Regions from separate parts of the Cupriavidus sp. R6-3 genome, predicted to be linked through region 1. Evidence: predicted binding sites of a transcription regulator. Region 1 holds the regulator's gene; each other region holds the start of a gene.
The links. Region 1 encodes HrcA, which represses chaperone genes, less so after heat shock. Its sites were predicted from a motif close to TTAGCACTCNNNNNNNNNGAGTGCTAA; they were not measured.
Positions count from the first base shown of each region.

Region 2: the regulator HrcA is predicted to act here: its motif matches at 1,661-1,687, upstream of groES (co-chaperone GroES).
Region 3: the regulator HrcA is predicted to act here: its motif matches at 3,455-3,481, upstream of rpoH (RNA polymerase sigma factor RpoH).

Region 1 covers NZ_JCBAJO010000241.1:570-6,623, forward strand. The annotation lists partial or broken gene recN (DNA repair protein RecN) at 1-1,060, opposite strand, end outside; gene AC6EI8_RS22700 (NAD kinase) at 1,123-2,040, opposite strand; gene hrcA (heat-inducible transcriptional repressor HrcA) at 2,143-3,180, shown strand; gene hemH (ferrochelatase) at 3,245-4,360, shown strand; gene AC6EI8_RS22715 (RNA-binding S4 domain-containing protein) at 4,357-4,752, shown strand; gene AC6EI8_RS22720 (hypothetical protein) at 4,789-4,974, opposite strand; gene grpE (nucleotide exchange factor GrpE) at 5,237-5,827, shown strand; partial or broken gene AC6EI8_RS22730 (thioredoxin family protein) at 5,917-6,054, shown strand, end outside.
Region 2 covers NZ_JCBAJO010000039.1:11,585-21,425, reverse strand. The annotation lists gene groL (chaperonin GroEL) at 1-1,160, opposite strand, end outside; gene groES (co-chaperone GroES) at 1,269-1,559, opposite strand; gene AC6EI8_RS09655 (TIGR03885 family FMN-dependent LLM class oxidoreductase) at 1,949-2,926, opposite strand; gene AC6EI8_RS09650 (sensory rhodopsin transducer) at 3,094-3,480, opposite strand; gene AC6EI8_RS09645 (alpha-amylase family protein) at 3,548-5,176, opposite strand; gene AC6EI8_RS09640 (alpha-amylase family glycosyl hydrolase) at 5,241-6,920, opposite strand; gene AC6EI8_RS09635 (winged helix-turn-helix domain-containing protein) at 7,153-7,443, opposite strand; gene AC6EI8_RS09630 (xanthine dehydrogenase family protein molybdopterin-binding subunit) at 7,598-9,841, opposite strand, start outside.
Region 3 covers NZ_JCBAJO010000220.1:827-7,581, reverse strand. The annotation lists partial or broken gene AC6EI8_RS22030 (CmpA/NrtA family ABC transporter substrate-binding protein) at 1-1,049, shown strand, start outside; gene ybiB (DNA-binding protein YbiB) at 1,233-2,249, shown strand; gene AC6EI8_RS22020 (pirin family protein) at 2,355-3,230, opposite strand; gene rpoH (RNA polymerase sigma factor RpoH) at 3,612-4,508, shown strand; gene AC6EI8_RS22010 (NCS1 family nucleobase:cation symporter-1) at 5,026-6,531, shown strand; gene AC6EI8_RS22005 (aspartate/glutamate racemase family protein) at 6,642-6,755, shown strand, end outside.

The sequences.
Region 1 (6,054 bases):
AGGCGGCGCGGGCCGCCGCCTCGCGCGCGGTGATCTTGTTCAGGTCCTGCGCGGCCTGCAGGTCGTCGAGCTGCTGGCGGCGCGCCAGCAGTTCCTCGGGCAACTGTTCGGGCGGCACGCGGAACTTGCGCGCGGCGGTGTGCAAGGCCTGCATCCGCTCCTCGACCACCTGCAGCCGCTCGGGATCGAGCTCGAGCCGGTCGACGTAGCGGGTCAGCGAGTGGGCCGCTTCCTCGGCCTGCACCTCGGCCGCTTCGAGCGCGGTCACCACATCGGCGAGCGCGGGGTCGACCTCGGCCAGCTGGCGCAGCCGGTGCGCCATTGCATTGAGCGCCGACAGCACCGCGCCGTCGGCCTCCGACAGCGCATCGAGCGCGGCGCGGCCGCCCTCGAGCAGATTGGCCGCATGCGACAGGCGCTTGTGCTCGCCCTGGATCGCTTCCCATTCGCCGGCCTGCGGCGCCAGCTTGTCGAGCTCGCCGACCTGCCACTCGAGCCGCTCGCGTTCGAGCTGCATCTCGCGCGACTGCTGTTCGACGGCCTCGCGCTGGCGCACGCAGGCCCGCCATGTGCGCCAGGCCTCGGCCACCGCGGCGGCCTGCGCGGTCAGGCCCGCGTGCGCGTCGAGCAGCAGCCGCTGCGCGTCCGGCCGCAGCAGCAGCTGGTGGGCGTGCTGTCCGTGGATGTCGACCAGCTGGTCGCCGACCTCGCGCAGCTGCGCGAGCGTGGCGGCGTTGCCGTTGATGAAGGCCTTGCTGCGGCCGTTGGCATCGACGACCCGGCGCAGCAGCACGTTGCCGTCGTCCTCGGCCAGCGCCTGCTCGTTGAGCCAGGCGTCCAGCGCGGGGTGCGTGGAGAAGGTGGCGCTGACGCTGGCGCGCGCCGCGCCCTCGCGCACCACGCCGGCATCGGCGCGCTCGCCGAGCACCAGCGCGAGCGCATCGATCAGGATCGACTTGCCGGCACCGGTCTCGCCGGTGAACACGGTAAAGCCGGCGGTGAAGTCGAGGTCGAGCGTGTCGACGATGACGAAATCGCGGATGGACAGGCTGCGCAGCATCTTGGGAGACGGAAGGCGGCGGTGACTTGGGAGGGATCGGGACCGGCGGGGTGCGCTGGCGCTCAGAGCCGGTTGTCTTCGGTCGGGTACTCGTGCCAGTGCAGCTTCTTGCGCAGCGTGGCGTAGTAGTTGTAGCCGACCGGGTGAAGCAGGTTGATGGTCCTGGCCGAGCGGCGCACGACGATGCGGTCGCCGGGCAGCAGCGAGGTCAGCGACTGCATGTCGAAGTTGACGCTGGCATCGCGGGCGGTGGCGACCTCGATCGACACCTCGGCGTCGTGCGGCAGCACGATCGGCCGGTTCGACAGCGCATGCGGGGCGATCGGCACCAGCACCAGTCCGGACAGCGTCGGATGCAGGATCGGCCCGCCGGCCGACAGCGCATAGGCGGTCGAGCCGGTCGGCGTCGACACGATCAGGCCGTCCGAACGCTGGTTGTACATGAAGTAGCCGTCCACCGAGACCGCCAGCTCGACCATGCCGGAGATGCCCGAGCGATTGACCACCACGTCGTTCAGGGCCAGCGCGGAGAAGATCACGCCCTCGTCGCGGATCACGCGCGATTCGAGCAGCATGCGGTTCTCGGGCTCGTAGTGGCCGCTGAGCATGGCCGGCAGCACCGATTGCACATCCTCCAGCGGGATGTCCGTCATGAAGCCGAGGCGGCCGTGGTTGACGCCGATCAGCGGCACCGAGAAGCCGGCCAGCTGGCGCGCGATGCCGAGCAGCGTGCCGTCGCCGCCGAGCACCACGGCGACGTCGGCCTGCCGGCCGATCTCTTCGGCGGACAGCGCGGGGTAGTCGGTCAGGCCGGTCGCCAGCGCCGTCTCGCGTTCGAACACCACGTCCTGGCCGTTGCGCAGGATGCAGGCCGCCAGTTCCTCGAGCGGGCCCTCGATGCCCGCGGTCGAATACCTGCCGACCAGGGCGACCGTGCGAAAGGGCGCGTGCGCGGCGCCGGACTTGGGGTGTGCAGACATGCCCGGATTAGACCATACCGCCATGACCATTGTCAGCACGGGGCGGGGGGCGAGTGCCAGCGCGAGCCCCGGCGCGCAAAACTTGCGTAAAATCGGGACACCATGGACGAACGAGCGAAAACCCTTCTCAAGACCCTGATCGAGCGCTACATCGCCGAAGGGCAGCCGGTCGGCTCGCGTACGCTGTCGAAGTACTCGGGACTGGACCTGTCGCCGGCGACCATCCGCAACGTGATGTCGGACCTGGAGGAGATGGGCTTCATTGCCAGCCCGCACACGTCGGCGGGGCGCATTCCGACCCCGCGCGGCTACCGGTTGTTCGTCGACACCATGCTGACGGCCCAGCCGCTCGACAGCCAGTTCAACCGCACCAAGCTGGCCGGGCTGATCCAGGGCGAACTCGGCGCGCAGGAACAGAGCCCGCAGCGGATGATCACCACCGCCGCGCGCACGCTGTCGAACCTGTCGCAGTTCGCCGGCGTGGTGATGACCCCGCGCCGCGCGCAGGCGTTCCGGCAGATCGAATTCATGCGGCTGTCCGACAAGCGCATCCTGCTGATCATCGTGACGCCCGAAGGGGACGTGCAGAACCGCATCATCCAGACCGAGCTGCCCTACAGCGCGTCGCAGCTGGTCGAGGCGGCCAATTTCATCAACACGCATTACGCCGGCATGCGCTTCGACACGGTGCGGGAGCGGCTGCGCGACGAACTGAAGGCGCTGCGCATCGACATGTCCGAACTGATGCAGGCCGCGGTCGAGGCCGGCAGCAGCGCGATGGCCGACGAGGACGACCAGGTCTATATCTCGGGCGAACGCAAGCTGCTCGAGGTCGAGGACCTGGCCTCGAGCATGGACAAGCTGCGCCGGCTGTTCGACGTGTTCGAGCACAAGACCAGCCTGCTGCAGCTGCTCGATGTGTCCAGCCATGCCGAGGGCGTGCAGATCTTCATCGGCGGCGAGAGCCGGCTGGTGCCGCTCGAGGACATGGCGGTGATCACCGCGCCGTACGAGGTCGACGGCCAGATCGTCGGCACGCTGGGCGTGATCGGCCCGACGCGGATGGCCTATGACCGGGTGATCCCGATCGTCGATATCACCGCGCGGCTGCTGTCGAGCGCGCTGAGCAGCCAGAACTGATGGCGGCCAGGGCGGGCCGCCACGCGCAGGGCGGCCTTCGCGCCCCAGCGATACCGGAATCCCTATGACCTTTACCGCAGAACCGGCCTATCGGCATGGGCAGGCGCCCCGCACGGCGATCCTGCTGATCAATCTGGGCACGCCCGACGAGCCGACCCCGAAGGCGGTCGGCCGCTATCTGAAGCAGTTCCTGTCCGATCCGCGCGTGGTGGAGATTCCGCGCGCGGCCTGGCTGCCGGTGCTGTACGGGCTGATCCTGCCGCTGCGCTCGCGCGCGTCGGCGCTCAAGTACGAATCGATCTGGCTGCGCGAGGCCCACCGGACCGGCTCGCCGCTGCTGGTCCACACCGAACGGCAGGCGCATGCGCTGCAGCAGTTGCTGGCGCAGCAGGGACACGACGTGACGGTGGCCTGCGCGATGCGCTACGGCAACCCGTCGATCCCATCCGTGATGGAGGCGCTGCGGCGCCAGGGCTGCGAGCGCATCCTGGCGCTGCCGATGTACCCGCAGTATTCCGGCACCACCACCGCGACCGCCTTCGACGAGCTGTTCCGCGTGCTCGGCGAATGGCGCAACCAGCCCGAGCTTCGGCTGGTCAAGCATTTCCACGATCATCCGGCCTACCTGGGCGCGCTGCACCAGCAGGTCGGCGCCTATTGGGCCCAGCACGGCCCGCCCGATTTCGCGCGCGGCGACCGCCTGATCCTGTCCTTTCACGGCGTGCCGCGGCGCACGCTGGAATTGGGCGATCCGTATCACTGCGAATGCCTGAAGACCGGCCGCATGCTGGGCGAGGCGCTGGGTCTGCAGCCCGGCCAGTACCAGGTCACGTTCCAGTCGCGCTTCGGCAAGGCCGAGTGGCTGCAGCCCTATACCGCGCCGACGCTGACCGAGCTTGGCAAGGTCGGCACCGCGCGGGTCGACGTGTTCTGCCCGGGCTTTCCGGCCGACTGCATCGAGACGCTGGAAGAGATCGCGATGGAAGGGCAGTCCGAATTCAAGGTCGCCGGCGGCAAGGAGTTCCACTTCATTCCGTGCCTGAATGACGCGCCGTTCTGGATCACCGCGCTGTCGGAGATTGCGCTGCAGCATATGCAGGGCTGGCCCCTGCGGCTGCCGCACGCGCACGAACTGGAGGCCAGGCGCTCGCTGGCGCAGGCAAGGGGGGCGGCGGCATGAATCCGTCATACGAGGACGATGCGCGCCAGCGCATCGACAAGTGGCTGTGGTGCGCGCGCTTCTTCAAGACCCGCTCGCTGGCGGCGGAGGCCGTCGAGCGGGGCCGGGTGGAGGTCAACGGCCAGCCATGCAAGAATTCGCGGGAGGTCAAGCCGGGCGACACGATACGCATCGACGCCCATCAGCAGCGCTGGGAGCTGGTGGTCAAGGGCGTCGCCCCGGCCCGCGGGCCGGCCTCCGTCGCCCAGACGCTCTACGAGGAAACCGAGGAAAGCCGGACGCGGCGCGCCGCCGAGGCCGAACGGCGGCGTCTGCATGTCGAGCCGGCGTCGCAATTGCAGGGGCGCCCGACGAAGCGGGACCGCCGCCGCATCGAGGATCTGAAAGGGTGAACCGAAGCGGCACGGCCCGCGCGGGCGGGCCGTGTGTCAGCGGGAATACTGGATGATGTATTGGCGCAGCGCCGGATCGGCGCCGCCTGCCACGCTGTCGCGCGGGGTCAGTCCGTCGGAGAGCCAGATGAAGACGGTCAGGGCCGCCAGCGAAAGAAGTACCAGCAGGGTGAAGAGCGAAAACTTCGGCGTTTTGTTCGACGGCTTCGGCAGCTTGCGCATGGCCTTACCCCGGCAGGAAAGACTTCAATATGGGACGGCACCCCGGCAGTTTTGTCGTTTTTTTGGATTTATCTTAGAAGCTGCACTGCGGCAAAGCAATTTCACTCCCCGCAGCACTGGTTTAAGTTTGTAAGCTGATGTTTCCTGCAGATGTCCATCCGCTCTTGAAATATCGGCTTGGCGCCACCAGTTGCCAGCTGAATTCCGATTGACCCCAGGCGGACCGCCGGTGCGGCCGCAACTTGTTCTGAAACGGATCGACATGGAAGACCAGAAGCAAACGCCATCCAACACGCCGCCGACCTCGCCCGCCGACCAGGCCGCCGAAGCGCAAGCCGCGCAACCGGCAACGCCGAACCAGACGACCGAGCCCGCCGCAGCCGCGGATGACGTGGCCACCCAGCTCGCCGCACAGCTGGCCGAGCAGGAAGCCAAGGCACGCGAGAACTACGATCTGTATCTGCGTGCCGTCGCCGAGGCCGAAAACATCCGGCGCCGGGCGCAGGAGGACGTGGCAAAGGCCCACAAGTTCGCCATCGAGAGCTTCGCCGAGCATCTGCTGCCGGTGATGGACAGCCTGCAGGCCGCGCTGGCCGATGGGTCGGGCGATATCGCCAAGCTGCGCGAGGGGGTCGAACTGACCGCCAAGCAGCTGGCCAGCGCCTTCGAGAAGGGCCGCATGGTCGAACTGAATCCGGTCGGCGAGAAGTTCGACCCGCATCGGCACCAGGCGATTTCGATGGTGCCTTCGGAGCAGGAACCGAATACGGTGGTGGCCGTGCTGCAACGCGGCTATCTGATCGCGGACCGGGTCCTGCGGCCCGCATTGGTGACGGTGGCTGCGCCGAAGTAAGGGTCGGCGGGCAGACCGGCCTGCCTCCGATGCGCAGCCACGCCCGGCGCCGTTTCGGCACCGGGCGTTCTCGTTTGTGGAGAAATGCGATGCCTTACCCGTTCGGCGCAGCGCCGGCGCCCCATACGGATCACCGCGCGTTCGAGGCCTTCGGCATGCGCGCGGTCGATCATGACACCATCGACGACGCGCTCGCCGCCGCCGGCGACAAGCTGGTCTGCGTGTTC
Region 2 (9,841 bases), on a different contig from region 1:
ACTTCGGTGGCGGCACCGACCTTGATCACCGCAACACCGCCGGCCAGCTTGGCCACGCGCTCTTGCAGCTTTTCGCGGTCGTAGTCCGAGGTCGCTTCCTCGATCTGGGCACGGATCTGCTTGACACGGCCTTCGATCGCGGCGGCGTCACCGGCACCGTCGATGATGATGGTGTTTTCCTTGCCGATCTCGACACGCTTGGCTTGACCCAGGTCTTGCAGGGTCGCCTTTTCCAGCGTCAGGCCGACTTCCTCGGCGATCACGGTACCGCCGGTCAGGATGGCGATGTCTTCCAGCATGGCCTTGCGGCGGTCGCCGAAGCCAGGCGCCTTGACGGCGGCGGTCTTCAGGATGCCACGGATGTTGTTGACCACCAGGGTCGCCAGCGCTTCGCCTTCGACGTCTTCGGCGATGATCAGCAGCGGACGGCTCGACTTGGCCACTTGCTCCAGCACCGGCAGCAGATCGCGGATGTTCGAGATCTTCTTGTCGAACAGCAGCACGAACGGGTTGTCGAGCTGGACGACTTGCTTGTCCGGGTTGTTGATGAAGTACGGCGACAGGTAGCCGCGGTCGAACTGCATGCCCTCGACGACTTCCAGCTCATCGGCCAGCGACTTGCCGTCCTCGACGGTGATCACGCCTTCCTTGCCGACCTTGTCCATCGCTTCGGCGATCAGCTTGCCGATCACTTCGTCGCTGTTGGCCGAGATCGCGCCAACCTGGGCGATTTCCTTGCTGGTCGTGGTCGGCTTGCTCAGCTTCTTGAGCTCTTCGACAGCCGAACCAACGGCCTTGTCGATGCCGCGCTTCAGGTCCATCGGGTTCATGCCGGCGGCAACGTACTTCATGCCTTCGCGCACGATCGACTGGGCAAGCACGGTCGCGGTGGTGGTGCCGTCACCGGCGTTGTCGCTGGTCTTGGAAGCGACTTCCTTGACCATCTGGGCGCCCATGTTCTGCAGCTTGTCCTTCAGCTCGATTTCCTTGGCGACCGACACACCATCCTTGGTCACCGTCGGGCCGCCGAAGCTGCGCTCGAGCACCACGTTGCGGCCCTTCGGACCCAGGGTCACCTTGACCGCGTTGGCCAGGATGTTCACGCCTTCGACCATCTTGTGGCGAGCGCTGTCGCCGAACACTACGTCTTTAGCTGCCATGTTCTAGATCTCCAGAATTCTGTACGGGAAATGTCCCGGGCGCGATTGCCGCCGCGGCGGAACCGAGGCGCCCAGGGGTTCCGGACGCGCGGCGCCCGGACAGCGACATCACTTGTTGATGACCGCCATGATGTCTTCTTCGCGCATGACCAGCAGTTCCTGGCCATCCACCTTCACGCTCTGGCCGGCGTACTTGCCGAACAGGACGCGGTCACCCACCTTGACGTCGAGGGCGATCGAGGCGCCCTTGTCATCCTTCTTGCCCGGGCCGACGGCCAGCACTTCACCCTGATCGGGCTTCTCGGCAGCATTGTCGGGAATCACGATGCCGGAAGCGGTCTTGGTTTCGTTGTCCAGACGCTTGACGATCACGCGGTCGTGCAAAGGACGCAGATTCATACGGACTCCTTAGTACAAGTGAGCATTTATTTGCAAAGTGGCCACCGCGGGAGTGCGGAGACCCTTGAAATCGGACGCCGGATGCAGGCTACAGCACGCTGTTAGCACTCGCACCCGGCGAGTGCTAATTATAGGGACGGGGTTTCGGGTTTTCAAGACGAGGTCTGAATACGGGTTTACCCGCGGAAAGGAAGGAAAAACGTCGCGGCCCCGCGCCGGGCAAGGCCGGACGGGCATTGTCTCTTATATTGTGCGGCCGGTATTTTTTCAGGCGGATGTCGCCCGGGGAGCCGATCTCCCTCTACCGTCGTCCCTCTTGCAAGCGGCGCCCCGGCGATTTTCGCCTTTCGACTGAAGACACCGGCCCCTTCACGGAGGAGACGGAAGGCTCAGGCCCCGCCCCGCAGCTGAGGCAAGACCGTCTGCGCGCAGGCGTCGATCCAGGCCTGCTGGTTGCCGCAGACGTTGTGCAGGAAGACCGCGTCGGCGCCCATGGCCAGGTCCTCGGCCAGCCAGGCCGCCTGTTGCGCGGCGTCGCAGGAGATGCGGACCGCGCGCTCGATGTCGTCCGGCGACACCGTCCGCGCGCGGGCATCGAATTCGGCGGGGGTCGCCAGGTTCGCCGCCGTTTCGCTGTCGAACACATTGGTGCGCCACTGTTCGTAGGCCATTCGGCGGGCCGCCTCGTCGCCCTGGGTGGGGTCGGCATAGGCGATCTTGGCCTGGATATGGACCGGCTTGGCCTCGCCGCCGCCCTCGCGGAAGGCATCGATCACCGCGCGCATGGTCTCGCGTGGGGCCGAGATCGTGATCAGGCCGTCGGCCCACTGCCCCGCCCAGCGCGCGGTCTGCGCGGTCAGCGCCGCGGCGAAGATCGGCGGCGGACGCTGCGGCAGCGTATAGAGCCGCGCGCGATCGACCACGATGCTGCCGTGGTGCGTCACCTCCTCGCCGCGCCACAGCGCGCGCATCGCGTCCACCGATTCGGTCAGCATGGCCTGCCGCTCGGCCTTGGACGGCCACGGCCGGCCGGTGATGTGTTCGTTCAGCGCCTCGCCGGTGCCCAGCGCGATCCAGAAGCGGCCCGGAAACATGGCCTCCAGCGTCGCCGCGGCCTGCGCGACCACGGCCGGGTGGTAGCGGCCGAACGGGCACGCGACCACGCCCGTGGGCAGATCGACGGTCGCCATCGCGGCGCCGAGCCAGGACCAGGAATGGCCGCTCTCCCCTTGCCGCTCGCTCCACGGATGGAAGTGGTCGGAGCTGCTGAGCGCGTTAAAGCCGGCCAGCTGCGCGGCACGCGCGTAGCGCAGCAGATCGCCCGGCGAGAACTGTTCGTGCGAGGCGTGATAGCCGATCAAGGGCATGGCGGACTCCTGGGCGGGATTGGGGATGGGCCGGTCGTCTTCTGGTCGTGTTCTGGTCGTGTTCCGGTCGTGTTCTGGTCGTGTTCTGGTCGTGTTCTGGTCGTGTTCCGGTCGTGTTCTGGTCGTGTTCTGGTCGTCAGGTGAACGACAGTGGCCGGCAGTGGCCGTCAGCCGGCCGCTGCCGGAACCGGATAGGCCAGCGTGGTCATCAGCGCGAGCGCGGCCTGGCGCGAATCGAGCCGGGTGTGCTGCACGACGATCGGCACGTCGGACTCGATCACGCTGGCGTAGTCGGTGTCCTCGGGGATCGGCTCGGGGTCGCGCAGATCGTTGAAGCGCAGATGCAGCGTGCGGCGAGCCGGTACCGTCAGCCGGTAGGGGCCCACGGGCTCGCGGTCGGCATAGAAGATCGTCACGGTGACATTGGCCTCGGTATCGCCGGTATTGAGCAGGCAGGCCGCCTCGTGGCTGTTCAACTGCCGGCTCGCGGCCGGGTCGGTCGGCGGCAAATAGCCTTCGGCAATCACCCAGCGCCGTTGTCCGATCGCTTCCATCGGTTTCTCCTTTGTTGTTCGCCAGTGGCGGGATTGGCAGTGTCCAGGCCGTCCACCGTGTCGACGATCACGGCGCAAAGCACGGCCGCTGCCGCAGCCAGCGATAGCCGTAGGCACGCAGCTTCAGCGCATGGGCCCCGTTCTGCTGCGGCGGATACGGGCCGTCGACCAGCATGTCGCGCAGCTCGCCGACCTCGACATCGGGCAGCCCCACCTCGACGTCCTGGCCCGACAGATTGGCGAAGGTGAAGACCACCTGTCCATCCAGTTCGTGCCGCAGCGCCAGCACCGCCGGGCAGCCCACGTCCATCACCGTGCATTCCCCGTAACCGATCTCCGGCATGCCGAGGCGCGCGCGGATCATCTTGCCCGTCCTGGCCAGCAGCGAATCGTCGCGCAGCGTTTGCTCGTAGATATTGACCTTGTCGTAGGCGAACGGCCCCTCGCGGATCACCGGCACCGGCAGCGAGTCGGGATCGGCGGGCGAGAAGCCGCCATTGACCTCGTCGGACCATTGCATCGCGGTGCGCACCGCGTGGCGTTCCTTTTGCGACAGATCCTCCCCCATGCCGATCTCCTCGCCGTAGCGCAGGATCGGCGTGCCCGGCAGAGAGAACAGCAGCGCATGGACCTGCGCGATGCGGCGCTGGTCGCCATCGAGCATCGGCGGCAGCCGGCGGCGGATGCCGCGGTTGTAGACGCGCATGTCCTCGTCCGGCGCGAAGCGCTGCATCACCTCTTCCCGCTCGGCCTCGCTGAGCCGCTCCAGGTCGAGCTCGTCGTGATTGCGGACCCATACCGCATATTGCGCGCGCTCGGGCGGGTCGGGCTGCTCGCGCAGCGCGCGCTCGATCGGCTCGGCGCGCTCGCGCGCCAGCGCCAGGAACAGGAAGTTGTTCAGGAAGAAGTTGGACACCAGCGTCAGGCGATGGCCCTTGCCGAAGTAGCGCGCGTAGTCCTCGGCCGGCACGTCGACCTCGCCGAGCAGCACCGCGTCGGAACGACGCAGCGTCGCGAACGCGCGCAGGTCGTTCAGCAGCCAGAAGCCGTCGTCGCGCGGGTCCGCCTCCTTCGCCCCGTCGATCATGTGTCCCGCCGCGTCGATGCGGAATCCCGATACGCCCAGCCGCAGCCAGAACGACATGATGTCCTCGATCTCGGCGCGCACGGCCGGGTTGGCGATATTGAGATCGGGCTGATGCGAATAGAAGGCGTGCCGGTAGTATTGCCCCGCCTCCTCGTCCCAGGTCCAGACGCTGTCCTCGACGGTCGGGAAGATCGGCTTGACGTGGGTCTCCTCCGGCTCGTCGGCCCAGACGTAGTAGTCGCGGTACGGCGAATTGCGGTCGCGCCGCGCCTCCTGGAACCAGCGATGCTGATCGGACGTGTGGTGCGCCACCAGTTCCACCATCACGCGGATACCGAGTTCCTCGGCCTTTTCCAGCAGCGCGACCATGTCGGCCAGGTCGCCGAAGCGCGGGTCGACCGCGAGATGGTCGGTGACGTCGTAGCCGCCATCGCGAAACGGCGACTGGTAGAACGGCGACAGCCAGATGCAGGTCACGCCGAGCCCGCGCAGGTATTCGAGATGCGCCGTCAAACCCTGGAGATCGCCCCAACCGTCGTTATTGCCGTCGCGAAATACGCTGACGTCGATTTGGTAGATGATCGCATTGCGGTACCAGAGCGAACGCATGGACTCTCCTTCCTGACGATTGAACGGCGACCTCGGGCGCGCGGTGCCGCGCCGCCCGCATCGATTACGGCTGCAGCGGCTGCCGCTGTTGCTGCGGTTGCGGCCGTGGCCGATGCAGCGGCTCCAGCAGGACGGCCTGCTCCGGCTGCAGCATGCCGTCGAAACGGCGGTCCGGACCTTCCGGCAGGCTGTCGATCGCGACGCGCCAGTCGCCCTCGAGATCGATCGGCAGCGGCCGTTCGGCGAAGTTGATGCAGACCACGCGCTCGTCGTCGCCATGCCGGCGGCGATAGGCCAGCACCTCGGGCGGCGACGGCAATTCCTCCCAGCTGCCCAGGCGCAGCGCCGGGCTGGCGCGGCGCGTCTCGATCAGCGTGCGGTACAGATGCAGCATCGACGAGGGCTGCGACCATTGCGACTGCACCGACAGCGTCGCGGCCTCGGGCGGGAACGGCAGCCAGGTGCGGGCCGCGCGCCAGCCATGCGGCGGCGCGAAGTCCCACGGGATCGGGCCGCGCGGACCGTCGCGTCCGCCCGGATCGACGCGCTGGCCCGGCTCGACCACCACGTCCTCGAGCCCCAGTTCCTCGCCCTGGAAGATGAATGGCGTGCCGCGCAGCGTCAGCAGCATCACGGCGGCGGCGCGGGCGCGGCGCATCGAGCCGCCGTAGCGGGTGCGATGGCGCTCGTTGTCGTGATTCGACAGCACCCAGGTCGGCCACGCCTGCGCCGGCTGCAGCAGCGCATCGACCTCGCGGATGCAGGTGCGGAACACCACCGGGTCCCAGGGCGCATCGAGCGGCGGGAAGTTGAACGACATGTGCAGCTCGTCGCCGGCCCCGTAGTACTGCACCACGGTGGCGGTCGAGCGGATATTGACCTCGCCGACCAGCACGCGATCGCCGGGATAGCTGTCGACCAGCTTGCGGATGCCGCGCAGCACCTCGTGGCTGTACGGGTCGTCGTTGAAGTCGGCCAGCGGCTCGCCCGCCAGGCAGCGCGGATGGTCGGCGAAGGTCGGGTCCTTGCCGGTGCAGTGCGCGACGTCGATGCGAAAACCGTCGACGCCGCGGTCGAGCCAGAAACGCAGCACGCCGTGCATGGCCTGCACGACCTCGGGATTGCGCCAGTTCAGGTCCGGCTGCTGCGGCAGGAACAGGTGCAGGTAGTACTGGCCGGTGGCCTCGTCCCAGGTCCAGGCGCTGCCGGCACCGAGCGCCGCGCGCCAGTCGTTGGGCTGGTCGCGCCAGATGTACCAGTCGCGCTTCGGGTTGTCGCGCGACGAGCGCGATTCGATGAACCACGGATGCTGATCCGAGGTGTGGTTCGGCACGAAGTCGAGCAGCACGCGCAGGCCGCGCGCGTGCGCCTCGCCGATCAGCCGGTCGGCATCGGCCAGCGAGCCGAACACCGGATCGACATCGCAGTAGTCGCTGATGTCATAGCCCGCGTCGGCCATCGGCGAGCGATAGATCGGCGAGATCCAGATCGTGTCGGCGCCCAGCGCGCGCACATGGTCCAGCCGCTCGATGATGCCGGCCAGGTCGCCGACACCGTCGCCATTCGCATCGGCGAAGGAGCGCGGGTAGATCTGGTAGACCACGGCGCTCTTCCACCACAGCGAGGTGTCGCGCGTCGCTTCGACGGTCTGCGAGGGATCGGCGGGCGGGCCGGGCATGGCCCCGGCCGGTACGGTGGCACGGACGTTCACATTCATGGGCACGCTGGCAATGACGGTTGTCATCCGCCCATCGATGCAGCTTCCATGCCTGTCTGGCGGCATCTGCGGGTTCGTCCGAGGCCCCACCGATATGGACGCCGAGGCGCCGTGGGACCGATGCGCAAATCCTGCGCGCGCGCGGTAATTTTTTCCGACGGGGGATCAGGGGGATGGAAGGGAGGCGGAAAGCGTGCCGACGGAGGCGGCTGGAGGAGCGGACACCGGCGCGGACAGCGGCGCGGCAGGTTTCAAGCGGCTAGGACAACAGCCCCGAGTCCTCGATATACCCGAGGGCCTGCCGTATCTCCCGGCGTGCCTTCAGGCTGTAACAGACCTGCCGGTCCCGCACCGTCAGCGCAACGATGTCCGCCTGCAGCAGCTCCTGGAAGATCCGCCCCGCGCGGCGCAAGTTCAGGCCGACCGCCGCGGCCAGGTCGGCAGCGGGCATGCCGTCCTCGCCGGCCTCCAGCAGCGCGCGGCAGATGTCGGCACGCGCCGGATCGGTCAGCAAGGCATAGCTCAAGGTGGCTTCCTGCTTGGGGTCCATGTCCGTACATTAGGCGCCACATCCGGCAATGGCAAGCCGCGTTCGGGGGATGACACACGGCCGCATCCACGTGCCGCTTGAACAAGGCAAACAAAAGCGGCCGGCCCCAACCAGGGTCGACCGCTTCCGCTTTCCGCGACGCAGCAGCCGCCGCCTACGCCATCACGAACGGCAACTGCCGCTGGCGCTTGCCGGTCAGCTTGAACACCGCATTGGCGACCGCCGGCGCGATCACTGGTACGCCCGGCTCGCCAAGCCCGGTGGGCGGGTCGTCGGACGGCACGAAGTGCACCTCCACCGGCGGCGCATCATTGATGCGCACCGGCGGGAAGTCGCCGAAGTTGCTGTTCCTGACCGCGCCGTTGTCGATCTCGATGGCAAACCCGGGCCGGATCATCGCCAGGCCGAACACACAGCCGCCCTCGATCTGCGCGCGCGCCGACAGCGGGTTGACCACGCGATTGGCATGCACGCCGGCGGTCACGCGATGCACGTGCGGCTGCCCGTTCTGCAGCGAGACCTCGACCACATAGGCCACCGCCGAATCGAAGGACTGGTGCACCGCGACGCCCCAGGCGCGGCCCGTCGGCAGCCTGCGCTTGCCGTAGCCCGACTTCTCCACCGCGAGCTGCAATGCCGCCCGCTGCCGTGCGCCCTTGACCGGATCGAGCTGCGCGAGCCGGTAGGCCACCGGATCCTGCTTCGCCACCGTCGCCAGCTCGTCGATCAGCGTCTCCTTGACGAAGGCCGTGTGCGTGTGGCCAACCGAGCGCCACCACAGCACCGGCACCTGCACCTTCGGGTGATGGACCGACAGCCGCAGCGGGAAGCCATAGTCATGGTCGACGATGCCCTCGGTCATGGTGTGGTCGACGCCGTCCTTGACGAGGAAGGCCTCGAACGGCGAGCCCATCGTCAGCGACTGGCCGACGATCGCGTGCTCCCAGCCCAGCACCCTGCCCTGCGCATCGACGCCGATGCGCGCGCGGTGCAGATGCAGCGGCCGGTAGTAGCCGCCGCGGATATCGTCCTCGCGGCTCCAGATGACCTTGACCGGCTCGCGATGGCCCTTCGCGACCCAGGCGCGCATCACCTGCGCGGCCTCCACCAGATAGTCCGAGGTCGGCACCGCACGGCGGCCGAAGCCGCCGCCGGCCATCATCGTCACCACCGAAACCTGCTCGGGCGGCAGGCCGAAGGCCTTGGCCAGCGCGCCTTGGTCGACCGTCTGGAACTGCGTGCCGGCCCAGACCTTGACGCGGCTTGGCTTGCCGCCCGCCACCTCGGCCTGCATCGTGCAGTTCAGGGGCTCCATCGGCGCGTGCGCCAGATACGGGAAGCGGTACTCGGCCTCGATGGTGCGCGCGGCGCCCGCCAGGTCGAAGGCATCGGCGCGCGGCGTCCTGCCGGGCTGGCGCGCGAGCTTCGCGTATTCCTCGTACAGCGCCGCGGTCGAGACCGTCGAGCCGCTGTCGTCCCATTCGGCCTGCAGCGCATCGCGCCCCTGCTTGGCCGGCCAATAGCCGTTGGCAATCACCGCGACGCCGGTGCCGCCGCCATCGGTCGGTACCTCCAGTACCTCGGCCACGCCCTTGATCGCGCGCGCCGCGTCGGCATTGAAGCGGCGCACCTTGCCGCCGAAGCGCGGCGGGCGCGCGACCACGGCGACCATCAGGTTGTCGAGCTGCGTGTCGATGCCGAAGCCGACCGAGCCGTCGAGCTTGCCGCGCGTGTCCAGCCGCGGCGTCGGCTTGCCGATCAGCGTGAAGCGCGACGGATCCTTCAGCGTGACCTGCTGCGGCACCGGAAGCGCCATCGCGGCCTGCGCGAGCTCGCCGTAGGTCGCGCGGCGATTGCCGGCGGTGACCACGCCTTGCGCGGCGGTGCACGCGGACGGCTCCACCTGCCACTGCTGCGCGGCGGCGGCCACCAGCATCGCGCGGGCACGGGCGCCGAGCTCGCGATACTGCTGGTACGAGTGCTTGACCGCGGTCGAGCCGCCGGTCATCTGGATCCCCATCGCGGGGTCCTTGTACGGATCGCCGGCCGGCGCCAGCACCGCGCGCACGTTGCGCCAGTCGACGTCGAGCTCCTCGGCCAGCGCCATCGGCAGCGCGGTGTGCACGCCCTGGCCGAATTCGAGCCGGTTGACCGCGACCGTCACGGTGTTGTCGGGCGCGATCACGATGAAGGCCTGCGGCGCGGCGGCCGGGCCCTTCGCGGTGGGCGCGGCAGCCTCGTCGGCGCGGACTTCACCCAGCGGCGCGATGCCCAGCGCCAGTCCGCCGCCGGCCATGCCGGTCAGCTTCAGGAAGGTGCGCCGGTCGATGCCGGCGGCCGGCGCGTCATGGCTGTCGTGCGCGCCATGGGCGCCATGGGCGCCATGGGCGTCATGCGG
Region 3 (6,755 bases), on a different contig from region 1:
TGGACCGCAAGCACGGCATCCGCATCACGCCGACCCGCGAGGCCTCGTGGGCCGGCGTGCGCGACAAGCTGGTCAACGGCGAGCTCGATGCCGCGCACGTGCTGTACGGCCTCGTCTACGGCGTGCAGCTGGGCATCGGCGGGCCGAGGAAGGACATGGCGGTGCTGATGAACCTGAACCACAACGGACAGGCGATCTCGCTGTCGGCGAAGCTGGCCGACAAGGGCGTCAGGGACGGCGCCAGCCTGCGTGCCTACATGACGCGCGAGCCGCGCCAGTACACCTTCGCGCAGACCTTCCCCACCGGCACGCATGCGATGTGGCTGTACTACTGGCTGGCGGCCAACGGCATCGATCCGCTGCGGGAGGCACGCGCGATCACCGTGCCGCCACCGCAGATGGTGGCCACTATGCGGGTCGGCCATATGGACGGCTTCTGCGCCGGCGAGCCGTGGCACGCGCGCGCGATCGCGGATCGCATCGGCTTCACCGCCGAGACCACGCAGGGCATCTGGCGCGACCATCCGGAGAAGACGCTGGCCACCACCGCCGAGTTCGTGCAGAAGTATCCGAACACCGCGCGGGCCATGGTGGCGGCGGTGCTGGAGGCCTCGCGCTTCATCGACGCGTCGGCGTCGAACCGGCGCCGGACCGCGGAGACCATCGCCGCGCCGTCCTATGTCGACACCGACATGGACCTGATCCTCGACCGCATGCTGGGCCGCTATGCCAACGGCCTGGGGAGGACCTGGGACGACGCCCATGCGATGCAGTTCCATCGGGACGGCGAGGCGAACTATCCCTACCTGTCCGACGGCATGTGGTTCCTGACGCAGCACAAGCGCTGGGGGATGCTGAAGGAACACCCGGACTATCTGGCGGTGGCACGCAAGGTCAACCGGATCGATGTCTACCGGCAGGCCGCCGCGGCCGCGCAGGTGCCGCTGCCCGCCAGCGACTTCCGCACGGCGAAGCTGATGGACGGCGTGGTGTGGGACGCCAGCCGGGACCCGAAGGCCTATGCCGACGGCTTCGCGATCCAGGCATGAGGGCACCCGCGCGCCGCCTGCACGCCGCCTGCAGCCGCCTGCGCGTATCGCGCTATCATCGGCCGAAAGCGCGCTGACCACGCCGCCCTCGCGGCACCGCCGCTACCGCATTGTGCGCGCATGGCCGCGCAATGCCCCTGGCGCACCGCCCTTACCGCATTGCCCTATCACTAGCGCACCGACATGCCCGCTGACCGCCACGACACCTCGCCCGCCTTTTCCGCGGCGCCCTATATCAAGGAAATCGGCCGCGGCGTCGCCGGGGCGCGCGCCCTGCCGCGCGACGATGCCCGCCTGCTGTTCGACGCGATGCTGTCCGGACGCGTCTCGGACCTCGAGCTGGGCGCCGTGCTGATGGCGTACCGGATCAAGGGCGAGGCGCCGCACGAGCTCGCCGGCATGCTGGAGGCCGCGCACGCGCATTGCCTGCCGCTGCCGGCGCCGGAGCGCCAGGTGGTGGTCATTCCCAGCTACAACGGCGCCCGCAAGCAGCCCAATCTGGTGCCGCTGCTGGCGCTGCTGCTCGCACGGGAAGGCATCCCGGTGCTGGTGCATGGCACGCGCGAATTCAATCAGCGGGTCACCAGCATCATGCTGTTCGAGGCCTTGGGGATCCCGCCGTGCGCGACGGTGGACGAAGCCGCGCGGCGGCTCGCGCAGCCCGGTGCCGGCGGCGATGCCGATCCCGGCCCGCTGGCGGTGCTGCCGATCGACGTGCTGTCGCCGGCCCTGTCGGCGCTGCTCGACAAGCGCACCGTGATCGGGCTGCGCAATTCCTCGCACACCATCGTCAAGATGCTGCAGCCGGTCGGGGCGCATACGCCGGCCGAGGCGCTGCGGCTCTACAGCTACACCCACCCGGAATACCGCGAAACGCTGACGGACTACTTCTCGCACGAGCCGGCCAACGTGCTGCTGGCGCGCGGCACCGAGGGCGAGGTGGTGGCCGACGCCCGCCGCGGCAGCCGCATCGACTGGCTGCACGACGGCCATCAGCGCACGCTGGTCGATCCGATGTCGGGCTCGGTCGCCGACGTGCCGGCGCTGCCGCCGGGCACCGACGTGGCGCTGACGGCGGCGTGGATCCGCCAGGTGCTGTCCGGCGCCGTGCCGGTGCCGGCGCCGATCGCGACGCAGATCGAGACGATCCGCGGCTGCCTGCGGGAGAGCGCGCGGGTCAGCTGGGTCAGCCCGCTGTAGCAAGGCCTTTCCCACTCCCCCGCCCCTCTCCCCGCCCCTCTCTCGCCCCTCTCCCCGCCCCTCTCTCGCCCGCGGGAGAAGGGCGCAAACCACGACGCCCGCCTTTCAAACCCGCCGCGGCGGCAGCGGAATCCGTTCGGTCTCGCCCGGCACGTGCGGGAATTCGTCGTTCTCCCAGCGCCGCGCCGCTTCCTCGATCGCCTCGCGGCTGCTGGCGACGAAATTCCAGAAGATATGCCGCCGGCCGTCCACCGGTTCGCCGCCGAGCAGCATCAGCCGCGACGGCTCCAGCGCGGTGACCGTGGCCTCGGCGCCCGGCGTCAGCACTGCCAGATGCTCGGCCGGCAGCGCGGTGCCGTCGATCGCGGCGGCGCCGTCGACCAGATACAGGCCGCGCTGTTCGTGCTCGGGCGGAATCGCCAGGCTGGCGCCGGCGTCCAGTTCCAGCGCCGCATAGAGCGTGCGGCTGAACACCTGCACCGGCGAGCGCGCGCCGAAGGCATCGCCGGCGATCACCGTGATGCGGGCGCCGCCATGGACCAGTTGCGGCAGCGTCGCCGCCGGATGGTGGAAGAACGACGGCGCGACGGTCTCATGCTCGCGCGGCAGCGCGACCCAGGTCTGGATGCCGTGCAGGCGCGGGCCGGCGTCCCGGGCGGCCTGGGGCGAGCGCTCCGAATGGACGATGCCGCTGCCGGCGGTCATCCAGTTGACGTCGCCAGGCCGGATCGTCTGTTCGCTGCCGACGCTGTCGCGATGGACGATTTCGCCTTCGAACAGATAGGTCACGGTGGCAAGGCCAATATGCGGATGAGGGCGCACATCCATACCGTGCCCCGGCGGCAGCTCGACCGGACCCATATGGTCGAAGAAGATGAACGGCCCCACGGTCTGGGCGGCGGCGGAGGGCAGCACACGCCGCACCGAGAAGTCGCCGATATCTCTTACATGCGGTTTCAACAAATGTTCAATGGCGGACATGGCTGACACTCCAGGGACGTGGGCGGATCGAGGCAGTGCTGGCAAGTGTAGCCCCTGCGGCCCCATGGCATGGACCCTGCAGCAGAACCGGCAGCGGAGCCGACGCTCTAACGAACTCATGTCCGCGCCCGCCGACGTTACGCAGGAGGCCTTCCGGCGAGCCTAAAGCGCTATGGAATATTTTCTCCGATACTCTGGAACTATCACGGCGGACCGGACTCCAATTAGCACTCACCCGGCTGGAGTGCTAATATGCGTTGCATTGCAGTGTGGGAAGCGCCGGCGACGACGCCGTTGATGCTTCCGACACGCGGGCACGCCGCCCGCCGGATGCGAAAGGAGCCCTGAGTGAACGCAGTCCTGTCTGCCGATTCGATCACCATGAACAACACCCTGCCGATGGTGCCCCAGCGCGCCAACAGCATGGCCCTGACCCTGCCCGCCGGGCTGGGCAATCTCGACAGCTATATCCAGGCTGTCCACCGTATTCCGATGCTCACCGCCGAGGAGGAGCAGCGGCTCGCGCGCGAGCTGCGCGACCACGACTCGGTCGAGGCCGCCCGCCGGCTGGTGATGTCGCACCTGCGCCTGGTCGTATCGATCGCGCGCCAGTACCTGGGCTACGGCCTGCCGCACGCGGACCTGATCCAGGAAGGCAATATCGGCCTGATGAAGGCCGTCAAGCGCTTCGACCCGGACCAGGGCGTGCGCCTGGTGTCGTACGCGATCCACTGGATCAAGGCGGAGATCCACGAGTACGTGCTGCGCAACTGGCGCATGGTCAAGGTCGCGACGACCAAGGCCCAGCGCAAGCTGTTCTTCAACCTGCGCAGCCACAAGCAAGGCGCCCATACCTTCACGCCGGACGAGATCGACGCGGTCGCGCGCGAGCTGAACGTCAAGCCGGAAGAAGTGATGGAGATGGAAACCCGTCTGTCGGGCGGCGATCTGGCGCTGGAAGGCCAGGTCGACGACGGCGAGGAGGAGTTCGCTCCGATCGCCTACCTGGCCGACAACCACAACGAGCCGACCCGCGTGCTCGAGGCCAAGCGCCAGGACCGGATGCAGGTGGAAGGCCTGGAGCAGGCGCTGACCAAGCTCGACCCGCGCAGCCGCCGCATCATCGAGGCGCGCTGGCTGCAGGTCAACGACGACGGCTCGGGCGGCGCCACGCTGCATGAGCTGGCCGACGAGTTCGGCGTCTCGGCCGAGCGGATCCGCCAGATCGAGTCCGCCGCGATGAAGAAGATGAAGGGCGCGCTGCAGGCCTTCGCGTGATGGACGCCGAGGCAAGCAGCAAGCCGTAAGCCGCCGGGCCCCCGCATACGCGGGGACGGCGGCGTGAAGGGCCGGGTTCCGCAAGGACCCGGCCCTTTTCTTTGCCTCCCGCACCGCCCCTCGCCATCGCCCCTCGCCACCCCCTTTCGGCCACCGCCTTCCGACGCCGCCTCTCGCCACCCCTTTCCGCCACCGCCTTCCGACGCCGCCTCGCGCCACCACCGCCTCCTGACGGCGCCTCCTGCCACCGCTCCCGAGGCCGCCAACGCCACCTGCGCCTCCCCGCCCCGCCGCCACGCGCCTCCCCCTCCTCGGGGTTTGCCCGCATCCGCCCGCCATGATGTTGACAATCACCAAGGCGTGATCTACAAATCCGTACACAACTACAAACGATTTTGTAGACAATCTTGTCTACAAACAAATCCTGAGAGCGGATTCCCGATCCATTCGATCCACACCGCCCGCCCGGCGCGCCCGCGCGCCGGCCACCGCATGGCATCGCCTTGAGGAGACAAGCATGATGCACACCACCGCGCCTGCCGCCGCCGAGCTGCAGGACAGCGCGTCCGTCCACCATGGCAACGCGCTGATCAAGCCGTCGTACGACGAGCGCCTGACCAACGAAGACCTGGCGCCGCTGAAGAAGCAGACCTGGAGCACCTACAACATCTTCGCCTTCTGGATGTCGGACGTGCACAGCGTCGGCGGCTATATCACCGCCGGCAGCCTGTTCGCCTTGGGCCTGACAAGCTGGCAGGTGCTGGTGGCGCTGCTGGTGGGCATCGTCATCGTGCAGTTCTTCTGCAACCTGGTGGCCAAGCCCAGCCAGGTCACCGGCACGCCGTATCCGGTGATCTGCCGGGCCTCGTTCGGCGTGCTCGGCGCCAATATCCCGGCGGTGATCCGCGGCCTGATCGCGGTGGCGTGGTACGGCATCCAGACCTATCTGGCCTCCTCGGCCTTCCTGGTGCTGGCGCTGCATTTCTTCCCGTCGCTGGCACCCTATGCCGACGTCAAGCTGCATGGCTTCGCCGGGCTGTCGACCCTGGGCTGGGCCGCGTTCATGACGCTGTGGGTGCTGCAGGCCCTGGTGTTCTGGACCGGCATGGAAACCATCCGCAAGTTCATCGACTGGGCCGGCCCCGCGGTCTATGTGGTGATGATCCTGCTGGCGATCTGGCTGGTGAACAAGGCAGGCTGGAGCAACGTCAGCTTCACGCTGAGCTTCGTCAAGTACAGCGGCTGGGAAGCGGTGCCGGTGATGCTGACCGCGATCGCGCTGGTGGTCTCGTACTTCTCCGGCCCGATGCTGAATTTCGGTGACTTCTCCCGCTACGCGAAGAACTTCGGCGCGGTCCGCAAGGGCAACTTCTGGGGGCTGCCGATCAACTTCCTCGGCTTCTCCCTGCTGACCGTGATCACCACCTCGGCCACGCTGCCGGTGTTCGGCAAGCTGATCACCGATCCGGTCGAGACCGTCAGCCATATCGACAGCACCTTCGCGATGGTGCTGGGCGCGCTGACCTTCATGACCGCCACCATCGGCATCAACATCGTCGCCAACTTCGTCTCGCCGGCGTTCGACTTCTCCAACGTCTCGCCCAGGCACATCAGCTGGCGCACCGGCGGCATGATCGCCGCGGTCGGCTCGATCTTCATCACGCCCTGGAATCTGTACAACAACCCGCAGGTCATCCACTACACGCTGGACGTGCTGGGCGCCTTCATCGGGCCGCTGTTCGGCATCCTGATCTCCGACTACTACCTGGTGCGCCGCCAGCAGGTCGACGTCGACGACCTGTACACGATGCGCCCGCAGGGCAAGTACTGGTACACCCGCGGCTACAACCCGGTGGCGATCGCCACCATGATCCCGGCCGCCATCATCCCGATCCTGTGCGTGGTGGTGCCGGCCTGGCAGGGCCTGGCCAACTACAGCTGGTTCATCGGCATGGGCATTGCGCTGGTGCTGTACCGCGTGCTGGCGCGCCGCATGATGCCGCATTTCTTCGCGGCCGCCTGACCGGCCACAACGACCCGACGCCACGACGACCTCGACGACTTCACGACCTCGACGACTTCACGACCTCGACGATCCGACGACCCCGACGATCCGACCACCCGACGTTTGCCATGAAGCTGAAGATCATCAATCCCAATACCACTCAAAGCATGACCGACAAGATCGGCCAATGCGCCCGCACCGTGGCCTCGCCCGACACGCGCATCATTGCGGTCAGCCCGCGC